Regions from separate parts of the uncultured Intestinibacter sp. genome, predicted to be linked through region 2. Evidence: riboswitches for the same ligand, from Rfam matches in the RefSeq annotation. Region 2 holds a riboswitch; each other region holds the start of a gene.
The links. Region 2 has a riboswitch for cobalamin ahead of RDX53_RS12280 (ABC transporter substrate-binding protein). Riboswitches for the same ligand answer to the same signal wherever they lie in the genome.
Positions count from the first base shown of each region.

Region 1: another riboswitch for cobalamin. It lies ahead of RDX53_RS03375 (NCS2 family permease); the one in region 2 lies ahead of RDX53_RS12280 (ABC transporter substrate-binding protein).
Region 3: another riboswitch for cobalamin. It lies ahead of RDX53_RS03010 (cobyric acid synthase); the one in region 2 lies ahead of RDX53_RS12280 (ABC transporter substrate-binding protein).
Region 4: another riboswitch for cobalamin. It lies ahead of RDX53_RS01365 (metal-sensitive transcriptional regulator); the one in region 2 lies ahead of RDX53_RS12280 (ABC transporter substrate-binding protein).

Region 1 is NZ_CABQXJ010000010.1:30,108-33,327, reverse strand. Features, by position in the region: gene glgB (1,4-alpha-glucan branching enzyme) at 1-820, opposite strand, end outside; cobalamin riboswitch at 1,001-1,199, shown strand; gene RDX53_RS03375 (NCS2 family permease) at 1,550-2,890, shown strand.
Region 2 is NZ_CABQXJ010000083.1:2,920-6,139, forward strand. Features, by position in the region: gene RDX53_RS12275 (iron ABC transporter permease) at 1-437, opposite strand, end outside; gene RDX53_RS12280 (ABC transporter substrate-binding protein) at 418-1,332, opposite strand; cobalamin riboswitch at 1,634-1,811, opposite strand; gene RDX53_RS12285 (nucleoid-associated protein) at 1,898-2,902, opposite strand; gene RDX53_RS12290 (RluA family pseudouridine synthase) at 2,917-3,220, opposite strand, start outside.
Region 3 is NZ_CABQXJ010000009.1:5,242-8,461, forward strand. Features, by position in the region: gene cobS (adenosylcobinamide-GDP ribazoletransferase) at 1-392, shown strand, start outside; gene RDX53_RS03005 (histidine phosphatase family protein) at 411-1,019, shown strand; cobalamin riboswitch at 1,015-1,180, shown strand; gene RDX53_RS03010 (cobyric acid synthase) at 1,334-2,872, shown strand; gene RDX53_RS03015 (cobyrinate a,c-diamide synthase) at 2,882-3,220, shown strand, end outside.
Region 4 is NZ_CABQXJ010000004.1:22,870-26,089, forward strand. Features, by position in the region: gene RDX53_RS01350 (threonine/serine exporter ThrE family protein) at 1-611, shown strand, start outside; gene RDX53_RS01355 (threonine/serine exporter family protein) at 616-1,098, shown strand; gene RDX53_RS01360 (SoxR reducing system RseC family protein) at 1,148-1,576, opposite strand; gene RDX53_RS01365 (metal-sensitive transcriptional regulator) at 1,588-1,881, opposite strand; cobalamin riboswitch at 2,235-2,431, opposite strand; gene dinB (DNA polymerase IV) at 2,562-3,220, opposite strand, start outside.

The DNA.
Region 1 (3,220 bases), on a different contig from region 2:
TATTTTCCCTATGGCATAAATCAATAAAAGCCATTAGATCTTCAGGTTTACCATATCTAGCAGTTGGGCTAAAGAAACCTGTTATTTGGTATCCCCATGAACAATCAGATGGATGTTCACACAAAGGAAGGATTTCTATATGAGTATAGTTATTTTCCTTTACATATTTTATAAGCTCTGGAGCTATTTCCATATAGTTAAACCATCTCTCTGTAATATCTATCGGTTGATTCAAATCGTACTCACTATTTATATAGTTTTCTAATTTTAGGTCATGCCCAAGTTGGTCCGCACTTATACTATTATCAGCTCCTACATTGGCACATTGTTTAATAACTCTTGCCCTTGAAACTTCTTCATTACTTTTATGTTTCCATGAACCGAAGTGAAGTTCATAGATGTTTAGTGGTCTATCTAAGTTTTTACTTCTGTTTTCCATCCAGTTTTGGTCGTTGAATTTATATGTACTTAAGTCCACAATTCTAGATGCATTTTTAGGTCTAAGTTCCATATAAAATGCATATGGATCAGTTTTTTCTACGCAATTACCGTACTGGTCGAATACTAAATATTTATAATACATCCCCAATTTAGCATCCTCTGAGAAGTAAGTAAATATACCACTACTTCCCATTTGTGTCATTTTCCCCTTATTTCCATCCCAATCATTGAAGTCACTTACAACTTGTACTTCTTTTGCATCGGGGGCATAAACCCTGAAAATAATTCCTTTAATACCATTCTCCCTACTAACATGAGCCCCAAAAAACTCATAAGCATCAAACATAGTTCCGCAATAAAAATCATGCATGTTTTTCATATGTTTATCATCCTTTCTAAATATATTTAGTGGGTTTTTATTTATACTTTTATTATATATAAAACCTCTTTATAAGAACAACAAAATTAAGTATAAACCAATAAAAAACTCACTCTTGTATGGTGAAAAGATTTATTGACAAATAATTCCATCTTGTGTTAGTATTTTATCATAGAAATGAATATTATTATGATATTAAGTGGTCAAATTTTATGAGAAATTTGAATAAAAGGAAATTAGGTTAGAATCCTAAGCGATCCGGTCACTGTAATCTAGGGAGCAATACTTAATATATCCATTGCATGCCATTTGTATGTGAGAAGGGAAGTAACGCGTTGATCTGTAAGCCAGGAAGCCTGCTTAATATTAATTTTATTAGGAGAGCTTCCGCGAGAGCACCACCTAAATATCATGATAACCAAGGGATTATTCTATACTTTTTTAATATAAAAGAATTTAATTTTAAGTTTATTTAAAATTTATTTTGATTGAAAGAGTATAAAATGAAATCTTTGAGTATATAAGATATTAGTGGTGTCTACTTTATTTGAAGTAGGCACTTTTTAATTTTAATAAAATTTTATAATTATAGAGAATATATTATATATATTCCTTATAGTTTAAAAATTGGACTCTCCTCAAAATTGAATAAATTTATATATTTCATTTCTAGACTATATTTATTTCTAGTTTTGATAAAAGAGGTATCAAATTATAAGGGGGAGAGATATGCAAGTTACACAGGAAAAAGTAAGTCAAAAAGGTATACTAGAGAAAGTATTTAAGTTAAGTGAGCATGGTACAAATGTCAAAACTGAGGTTATAGCTGGTTTAACTACATTTATGACGATGGCATACATACTAGCAGTAAACTCAAATATGTTAGCAGATGCTGGAATGGATGCAGGTGCAGTATTTGTTGCAACTGCATTATCAGCTACGGTTGCATGTTTTGTTATGGCGTTTTTATCAAATTATCCAATTGCTCTTGCTCCAGGGATGGGACTAAATGCATTTTTTGCATATACAGTAGTTTTACAAATGGGATATACATGGCAAATGGCATTATTGGGTGTATTTATAGAAGGAATTTTATTTATTATTTTAACTGTTACAAATTTAAGAGAACAGATAATAAATTGCATTCCAAATGATCTTAAAAATGCAGTTACAGCAGGGGTGGGATTATTTATCGCTGCTGTTGGAATGAGCAATGCGGGGCTTATAAGTACAGCAAGTGGAACATTAGCATTAGCAAATATGCATGACCCACTTGTAATATTGACAGTAGCTGGTCTAGTTATAGCAGGAATATTAGTATGTAAAAATGTAAAAGGAGCATTATTATTATCTATATTGCTTACATCATCAATTGGAATGATTACAGGTATAGTCGCTTTGCCAAGTGCAATAGTATCATTTAACATTCCATCATTAGCTCCTACTTTTATGCAGGCTTTTACAGTTCCAGTAGAGCAAATATTTAGTTTAGATATGGTGATAGTAGTATTTACTTTCTTATTTATGGATTTATTTGATACTGTAGGATTTTTAGTAGGTGTAGCTGCTAAAGGAGAATTAATCGACGAAAATGGAAAAATACCTAAAGCAAAACAAGCTATGTTGGCAGATGCAATCGGAACTACAATAGGGGCTATGCTTGGTACATCAACAGTTACATGTTTTATGGAGAGTACAGCAGGGATAAGCGAAGGTGGAAAAACAGGATTAACAACATTTACTGTTGGAATATTATTTGTATTATCTTTATTTTTAGCACCTCTATTTATAGCTATTCCATCACAAGCCACAGGAGCAGCACTTGTAATTGTAGGTGTTATGATGGCAAGTTGTTTTAAAGATATTGATTTCGATGATTATACAAATGCTATACCAGCGTTTTTAACATTTATATTAATGCCACTTACTAATAGTGTTGGTGATGGAATAATATTCGGTATAGTATCTTATACTTTATTAAAATTAGTTACTAATAAAAAAGAAGATATAAATATTTCATTAATAATATTGAGTATAATATTTATATGTAGATTTATATTCTTAAAGTAAATGACTCATAGTAAATAAAAATTATAAAAAAGTATTTAAGGGATTTGAATTATAGAGAAAAGCTGTTGCATAAATTGAGGGGATTTTATGCAACAGCTTTTTGATTCTATTTATTTTTGATTTTTAATATAATATAAAATGATTTTATTATAGTAAAAATATTTAAAAGTTTAAAAAAAATATCACAATATATCAAAAAAGATGTAAAATGTAGATATCAGATGTATTTCAAACATACCAATCTATTAGTAATTAAAAATTAAGATTGCTAAATCTCACAAAAATAAATTCAGAATATAAAATATCAAAATTATCACCAAGGGATTATAA
Region 2 (3,220 bases):
AATATAACTAAATAAACTGTAAAAAGTCCAAATATAAATCCAACAAACGGAAGTGTAAAACCTCCTATTACAGGAATTGTTACTCCTGTTACAATTACAAGACCTGCTCCTAAAGATGCACCTGATGATACACCTAATGTATATGGTGATGCTAGTTGATTTTTTAATATCGATTGTACAACTGCACCACTAGTAGCCAAACACCCTCCTACTAAAAACGCCAATAAAACCCTAGGCAACCTAATCTTCCATATAATAGATACGTCCTTTGGCATTACACCGTCTCTAAGAGGTATATTTATCAATTTATTTGCGATTATAGATATAGTGTCTAACATACTAATATTGGAACTCCCAATGGAAGTTCCAATATAAATAATAAATATAAGTATAAGTATACTAATTGCACACTTTGTTCTATTTGTCTTTGTATTCATCTGGGTATACAGCTTTTGCCATTTCTTTTAAAGCTTTTATTATATTTTGTGTTGGTCTTGAAGATGAGTTTGCATCTATAGAATATACTGCTTTATCTTTTACTGCAGTTATGTTTTCCCATCCAGTTCTACTCATTATTTCTTCTGTTGGATTTTCTACATAGTTAACGTTAGTTAATATAACATCTGGATTTGCATCTATTACAGCTTCTTCACTTGGTGATATCCAAGCATCTTTATCTGCAAATATATTTTTTGCACCTATTATTTGTATCATTTCATTTATGAATGTGTCTTTTCCTACACTGTATAATGTTGGTGCTGGACCTATTTCAAAATAAACTGTCTTTTTATCTTTTATTTTGCTGCCTATTTCTTTTATTGATTCTACATCTTTTTTCATAGAATCGATTATTTCATTTCCTTTATCTTTTTCATTTACAAGTTCAGCTATGAACTCTATGTCTTTATATATACCGTCTATACTGCTACTACTTGGTATATATACAACAGGTATACCTGCATCACTTACTGATTTATATGGATCTTCTGATGAACCTACTTGGTTATATCCTGAAGCTATTACTATATCTGGATCTAACTCAACCATTGCTTCTGCATCTGGATTTTGGAAGTCCATTAATTTAGTGTCTTTGCTTAAACCTTCAATTCCTTCTGAGTATGTATCTGCTGCTATAATTTTATCAGCTAATCCCAACCCAACTAATATTTCTGTATTTGATGGTGCAGTAGATATAATTTTTTCGATTTTTGTTGGAACTTTAACTTCGTTACCAGCTCTGTCAGTTATTGTTTTTTCGCTTTCGCCTTTACTACACCCAACAGAAAATATAAGTGTTAAACATAGTAAAATTGATAATAATTTCTTTTTCATATGAATTCCTCCTCATATACCTTTTTTAAAATTTTTAAAGCTTATATCAAGATTAATCCAGCCAGGGTTTTACCATAATTTGACTATAATCTCCATATATTTTATGATTATAGCAGAATTACAATTTTTTTTGTAACTATATTTTAAAATAAGCAATAACATTTTGTTATGCTTTTACGATATTATTTTTCAAAATTATAAATTATATGTATCTTTTGCAAAAAAAGAAAAACTAACACAAGGTTAGTTTTTCTTTTAAAATACCGTTCTTATTTTAAAGTAAAATTCTCCACCCCGAAGATTTTCTTATTGTATATAAGGCAGGTCTCCTGGCTTAGCTTCATCCCATTTATTCACCTTCCCGCAAAATAGCAGTGGTTATCGAATAAATAGTCAGCATCACAGTAACGGGGGCTGCGAAGGAATCTCACCTAGCTTCCCTATTAATCTAAATTAGAACCTCTATACCTTTATGCTTTCACGTAATTATAACATAATCTAACATTATTTTAATAGAGTAAAAAGCAACTTCGAATAACTACCATAAAATGAAATTTATGTAAAATTATTTTTCTTCATAGAAAGATATATTTTTTATTACTATATCGAATGTACCATTTTCATTTTTTCTAACACTATATTTCATAGGGTCTTCAAAATCTGATAAATTTGCTTTTATATCAAATCCATTATCTGTTTTTATACTTCTCTTTTTAAGTTTCTTTTCAACCCATTTTTTATCAACTGAAAAGTTTTCAGTTAATCCTTTGTCTTCCATGTGTTCTTTGAAACTTTCTTTTAAATCTTTATCGATTATATTATTTTGAACAAATTCCTCAACATTTATTTCTTCTTTTTCTTTTAATGTATAATTAAGCATACTTCTTATATCTTCTGCTTTTTTCATATCATCTGAAATTGCATTTGTTATCCAATTTTCTGCTGTTGTTTTAAATACTTTTGTTTTATATTTATCATCTTCTATTTTTTTAGCATTTAAAAACGCTGTAACAAACTTTGTTTCTAGTTGTTCTTTTTCAGCATCTTTATCTAATAGTTTAAAATGATATTCATCATTTATACCACTAAGACCTACTAATGCACATTGTTTTGGACGCCCTGTCTCAGGTATTCCAATTTCATTTGATACTATTTGTATATTAAATTTATCTTCTACAAATTCAATTGAATGTGTATAAAGTTTTTTATACTCTAATCTCATTATAGCTACATTTTTTTCATCTTTTACACTGTATAGACAAATAGCTAAGTCACAAGAGTCCATCTCTTCACTTTGTTTCATAATTTCAAATAAATATGCCGCTATTTCTTTTGAATTTTGTAAGAATGTATCTTCGTCATATATAATTTGCTCACAACAGTTTTTAACAATATTATTGTTATAATCGTTAAATTCAGCTTTTCTTAAATCGTCGTCTTTTGAAACTCTGTTTATTATTTTTTGGAAAAATTTATCCACTTCTAAGCTGTTTCTACATTCGTAGTCATTTAATATAGGACTATCGCTATTTTTATCTAGTACGTGTACTATGGATTTATGTATAATCATTTACTTCTCTCCTTTTATCTTAATTTTTCAATTAGCATCTTCATATCATCAGGAATTTCAGCTTTAAACGCTAAAACTTCTTTTGTTCTAGGTTGTTTAAACTTCAGACCATATGCATGTAGAGCCTGTCTTTTTATTAGATTTTCATCAACATAACCATATAGTTCATCTCCTATAATTGGATGGCCTATATGTGCCATGTGTACTCTTATTTGGTGAGTTCTTCCTGTTTCTAATTTAACTTCTACTACAGTAGCATCATTTAATCTTTCTAATACTTTGTAATGAGTAATCGACTCTTGTCCTCTAGGATCTACA
Region 3 (3,220 bases), on a different contig from region 2:
TAGTACAAAATAACTTGTTATGGCTAGTTATTTTTATGCCGGTTATAGGGCGAATTGGAGTTATGATAATGACTTACAAAACAGTAACTCCAAGAGCAAAAGGTATGGGTAATTTATTTATAGGAAAATGTACTATGGGAATGCTTATAACAGGTATAGTATATTCTTCTATATTAATTATATTATTTGGAAAATTTATTTTCTTACAACCTATTGCGACAATTATAAAAGTTTTAAGTTCTATTATATTTATAATAGTATTTGCATTATTGTTTAAAAAACATATATATAAAAAGATTGATGGTGTAACTGGAGATATACTAGGTTGCACGATAGAACTTGGAGAAGTATTTTTCTTAATATATACTTATATGCTAATTTCAGTAATTTAGCATTGTAAGGAGAAGAAAATGAAAAAATTAATTTTAGTACGTCATGTACTTACAGAAGATAATAAACTTGCGAAACTCTCTGGTCATATAGATAGTAAAGTAAGTGAAGAAGGAAAGATACAAATAGAAAAAATAACAGGCTTTTTAAGTGATGAAAAAATTGATAAGATATATACTACGACGTCAAGTAGAACTAAAGAGACTGCAAAATATTTAGCTAAAATAAATTCAATAGAAATACAACAGAGTAAGGATTTACAAGAAATTAACTTTGGAGATTTTGAAGGAAAAGACTTCAAAGAAATTCAAAAAGATTATCCTGATGAATTTAACAAAATGATAGAAGAAGGATATGAATATACATATCCAAATGGAGAAAGCTTGGTTGATTGTTTTGAAAGAGTATCAAAAGAAACACAATTTATTTTAGATGAGTCTGATGAAGATGAGACAATCTTAATATGTGCTCATGCAGGGACAATTAGAAATATTTTAACATATTTAATTTCAAATAGTTTTGAATACCATTGGAATTTTAAAATCGACAATGCATCTATAAGTATTGTTGAAATTGATAATGGATTTGCTGTTATTAATAAGTTAAATGAAACAAGTTTTTTAAAATAGAATATTAGATTAATTTTTCTCAGGGAAAAAGGTAAAAGCCTTTACAGCCCCCGCTACTGTGAAACGGATGAAACTATAGAAACCACTGTTTGAGAAAATGGGAAGGTGTAGGAGTAGGATGATGTTAAGTCAGGATACCTGGATTAATTAATTTATTAGAGTTAAAATCTCGGGGTGAAGATTTTTTTATAAATACAAAAAATCCTAATCTCGTTATTAGGATTTTTTTGTTAGTTTTCTAAATATATATACGATAAATATAGATTTATTTTAGTTAATATATAGCGCTACAAATAATAGAAGGGGAAGAGGCTATGAGTAAGAAAATAATGTTTCAAGGAACTGCATCCAATGTTGGGAAAAGTACAATAGTTACAGGTTTAGGTAGAATATTTAAACAAGATGGATATACTGTAATTCCTTTTAAATCTCAAAATATGGCCCTTAATTCATTTATAACAAAGGAAGGACTAGAGATGGGAAGGGCCCAAGTTTCACAAGCAGAAGCATGTGGATTAGAACCAATAGCAGATATGAACCCAATATTACTTAAACCATGTGGCAACAATAAAAGCCAAGTTATAGTAAGAGGAAAGGTAGTTGGAGATATGACTTCTCTACAATACCATGAATATAAGTTAGAGTTAATGGATGTATTGAGAGATATATTTAAAGAATTTGAAGAAAACTACAATATAGTTGTTATGGAAGGTGCAGGAAGTGCAGCAGAAATAAACTTAATGGAAAGAGATATTTCCAATATGGGAATGGCAAGAATAGCAGATGCACCAGTAATATTAGTTGGTGATATTGATAGAGGTGGCGTTTTTGCATCACTTGCTGGAACAATGCTTTTATTAAGCGAAGAAGATAGAAAGAGAGTAAAAGGGGTAATAATAAATAAATTTAGAGGTAGAAAAGAGCTTTTAGATTCCGGAGTAAAAATGTTAGAAGAAATAATAAATGTACCTGTATTAGGTGTTGTACCTTATTGTGATATAAAAATAGAAGATGAGGATAGTGTAACTACGAGATTTAAAAAGCAAATGGCGAGAAATGATATACATATAGAAATTGTTAGAACGCCACATATGTCTAATTTTACAGATTTTAATATATTTGAAACTCAAGAAGATGTAAGTATTAGATATGTAGATTATGGAGAATCTCTAGGAAATCCTGATATAGTAATTATTCCAGGTACTAAAAGTACAATAGATGATTTAATGTTTTTAAGAAATAATGGTCTTGAAGAACAAATAAAGGAATTACATAGAAGAGGAAAATTAGTTATAGGTATTTGTGGTGGATATCAAATGCTAGGTAAAAAATTAAGAGACCCATATCATGTCGAAAGTGATCTAGAGGAAGTTGAAGGGATAGGTCTTCTAGATACTGAAACAACTTTTGAACTAGAAAAGATAACAACTCAAGTTAAGGCAATAATAGATAAAGATTTAAGTGGATATTTAAATAATTTAGAAGGTAAAAAAGTTAAAGGATATGAAATACATATGGGCGTTACCAATAGAGGTAATGAAATAAAAAATCTATGCACAATTACACAAAAATTAGATGAAAAAGTTAATTACACAGAAGGAAGTGTAAACTCAGAGTGCAATGTTTTCGGAACATATCTTCATGGAATATTTGATGATATAGATTTTACTAGAACTATATTAAACAACATAAGAGAAATGAAAGGTCTAGATAAAATAGACAGTAAAGTTAAATCATTTAAAGAATTTAAGGATAAAGAATACGACAGATTAGCAGACTTCTTAAGAGAACATCTTGATATAGAAAAAATATATCAAATAATGCAAGAGCACGAAGAAAGTAAAGGACAATAGGTGGTAGAGATGAAGAAAATATTAATTGCAGGGACAAATAGTGGTGTCGGAAAGACAACTATTTCATTAGGTATAATGCAAGCACTTACAAAAAGAAAACTACAGGTACAACCATTTAAAGTTGGACCAGATTATATAGATCCTTCTTATCATACTTTTATAACAGGAAGATATTCTAGAAATTTAGATTCCTATATGCTTGAAGATGAAAAAATAAAGTATATAGTAAAAGAAGCATCTAAAGATGCTGATATAGCAGTAGTAGAAGGCGTAATGGGATTATATGATGGATATGGAATAGATTTAAATGATTGCACAAGTTCATATACATCAAAAATGTTAAAAGCA
Region 4 (3,220 bases), on a different contig from region 2:
TAATAATTGCAGATGATAAGTTCGACGGATTGTCATTTATGAGAACTATAAAGCGTAGAAGTATCGACTTAAACAAAATAGACCTTTTAAATACTGTATCTAGAGATTTTGTTCAAAACCCTGAAATGACAACTGATGAAGCGATTAATAAACTAAAAAAAATAGCTACTTTACCTCCACCATATGGAATAATTTCTTTTTATGCGGGGACTGCAATTTCTTCTGCATGTTTCGCTTATTTAATAGGTGGTACAAGTATAGCAGATTTTTTACTTACATTAATAATCTCAGTTGTTGGAACTATTATATATAATGGAATAATGAAACTTAACTCTATGGCATTTATGGCTACATTAGTATCTTCATTTGCAATAGCTACGTTTGGGGTTGCTTTTTGTCAGATTGGAATTTTACATGACCCTAAAATGCTTATAGTAGGTTCTATAATGCCTCTACTTCCTGGAGTTGCTTTCGTAAAAGGGCTTAGGGATTTAATATCTGGTGATTTAGTTTCTGGTGTTTCTCGTGTATTTGAAGCATTTTTAACAGCAGGAGCTATAGCTGTAGGAGTCGGTGTTGTACTTGATTTTTGGATTAAAATTGGAGGTTGATTAAATGACTATTAAAGATTTAATAATAAACTTTATATTTTCATTTGCAGTTACAGCAGGTTTTTCTATATTCTTTAATGCACCTAAAAAATCACTTATTCCATGTGGTATAGTAGGTGGTATAGGATGGTGTACTTATGTTGTTATGGCTAACTCAGAATATATTTCAAATGTATTTTCTATGGTTATAGCATCTGCTGTTGTTTCATTATTTAGTGAAATTTTAGCTCGTAAATTAAAATATCCAGCTATAAACTTTATAATACCTGGAATACTTCCACTTGTGCCTGGTCTTGGATTATATAATACTATGTATTCATTAGTTCAAAAAGATTATGCACTTGCTGTATCTACTGGAACGGATTCTCTATTTAAAAGTACTGGAATAGCAATCGGAATTCTTATAATTACATCTTTTACAAAAACTTATTATATACTTGTTAAAAAGATGCATTTAAAAAAACTTGAAGAAAAGTTAGAAAAATAGGGGTTTTGTGGCTGTGGTTTATTAATCACAGCTACAAAACCCCTTATATTTAAATTATTCTCACTACTATAGGAATATAATCTCTGCTCTCTCTATATTTTTTATCGTTTTTTCTTAGATAAAGATAGCTTAAAAATGTACATAATAATCCACATAGTCCACTTAATAATTCTATTGGACCGTTAAAGTTTATATTATTAAGTACAAAAAAGCATATAGCTGTCCCTGCAATTAAAAATACTAGTGGCAACATATATGCCAACATAGTTGCTTTCATTACTTTTACACTATCCATACTAACTTCTACGTGATCCCCTACTTTTGCTCCAATTTGATTGTCGACTTCTACTATTAAATCTTGACTTTCTGAAGTTAATTTTGCACATTTACCACATGAAGCACATGCAGAATGTCTTTGCATACGCATTTTAGCAGTTTTATCATCTACTATTTCAACTATAAACCCCTGTTGATTCATAATAGCCCCCCCTATTTTGTGAATTTTTTTATTGTATCCATTAATTCCTTAATTGCCGCTTCACTTTCTTCTTCATTTCCATATTTTATATCATTAGAAACACAGCCCTTAATATGGTTTTCTAGTATCATTGTGCCTACATTATCTATAGCAGATCTAATTGCTGATATTTGAACTAATATATCTACACAATATCTATCATCTTCTACCATTTTTTGAATTCCTTTTACTTGTCCTTCAATTCTCTTAAGCCTTCTATTTAGTGCAGCTTTGTCATTTCCTTTAGCCAATTTTTTTTCACTCATTATTTAACACCTCTTATTAGTGATATATATTATTATATCATTAAAAAAGTGTAAATTTAACTCCTAAAAATTATTCATTTTCATATTTCAAAAAATGGTTTATTATATATTTTTTATTATTTTAAAATCTTACTAATATGTTTAACTTTAAATATCTAAGTTACTAAATATTACACTTTCTTTTTATTAAATTTATCCAATAAAATAAGACTCACAAATTGAATTAATGTTCTTTTATTATTCACAAAAAAAGAACCATTTTCTTCGGTCCCAAAAAAATCTATAATATGTATATTGTCTATTTTCCGCGCGATTATAAATAACCCATATTACAGTATTTCTCTCCCTCCGAAAGAGCATGTATTATTTTAGGCAGGTCTCCTGGCTTGAAATCATCCTACTTGCTTCTCCTTCCCGATTTAACAGTGGAGGTTAAGTTCTCCAAAACCTTAAGCTTTCGTCATTCTTACAGTAGCGGGGGCTGCTGTGGCTTTTCACCACATTCCCTTTTAAGTATTGTTTTAAATACACCTTGAACAATATTCAATTCGTGAATCTTATTCAAAAAATCTATACAACAATGTGTATACTTAATTATATCCTTATTTTACAATTTTTTCAATAAATTATAATACTTTATGATATGCTATTTTATTATACAATATTTAAATAAATTTATTTTAATCATCTTTATCAGTGCTTATATTTTTCATATATTCAAATAGTGTTATATTGTGTGTACTCTCATTTATATCTATTAAATTTGATAAAGTTACACCGACTAAACGTATTTGTAGATTATTACACTGTATATTTCTAAATAGATTGTATATATTTTTTCTTATATCTTTATGTGAGTTTATTCCGTATTCTAGACTTGTACTGCGCGTTATTTGTGTAAAATCCTCAAACTTCATCTTAAGTGTGACTGTTTTGCCTAATTTATTTAAATACATAATTCTATTGCTTACATCTAGGCATAATTCATCTAATATATTTACAAGTTCTTCTTCATCTAATCTGTAATTGTGGTCTAGTGTTGTTTCTGAACCTACAGATTTACGTTCTCTATATGGTTCAACAGGTCTATTATCTATTCCTCTCGCAAAATTATAATAAATATATCCTCTGCTTTTAAACAATTTTTCTAATTCATATAAACTAAGTTGTCTAAGATCATATCCATTATTTATTCCCATAAGTTTTAGTGTTTTAGCAGTTACCTTTCCAATACCAAAAAACTTTTGTATTTGTAATTTATCTAAAAAATCTTGAGCATTATCTGGAATTATTACTGTAAATCCATTTGGTTTATTATAATCAGATGCTAACTTAGCCA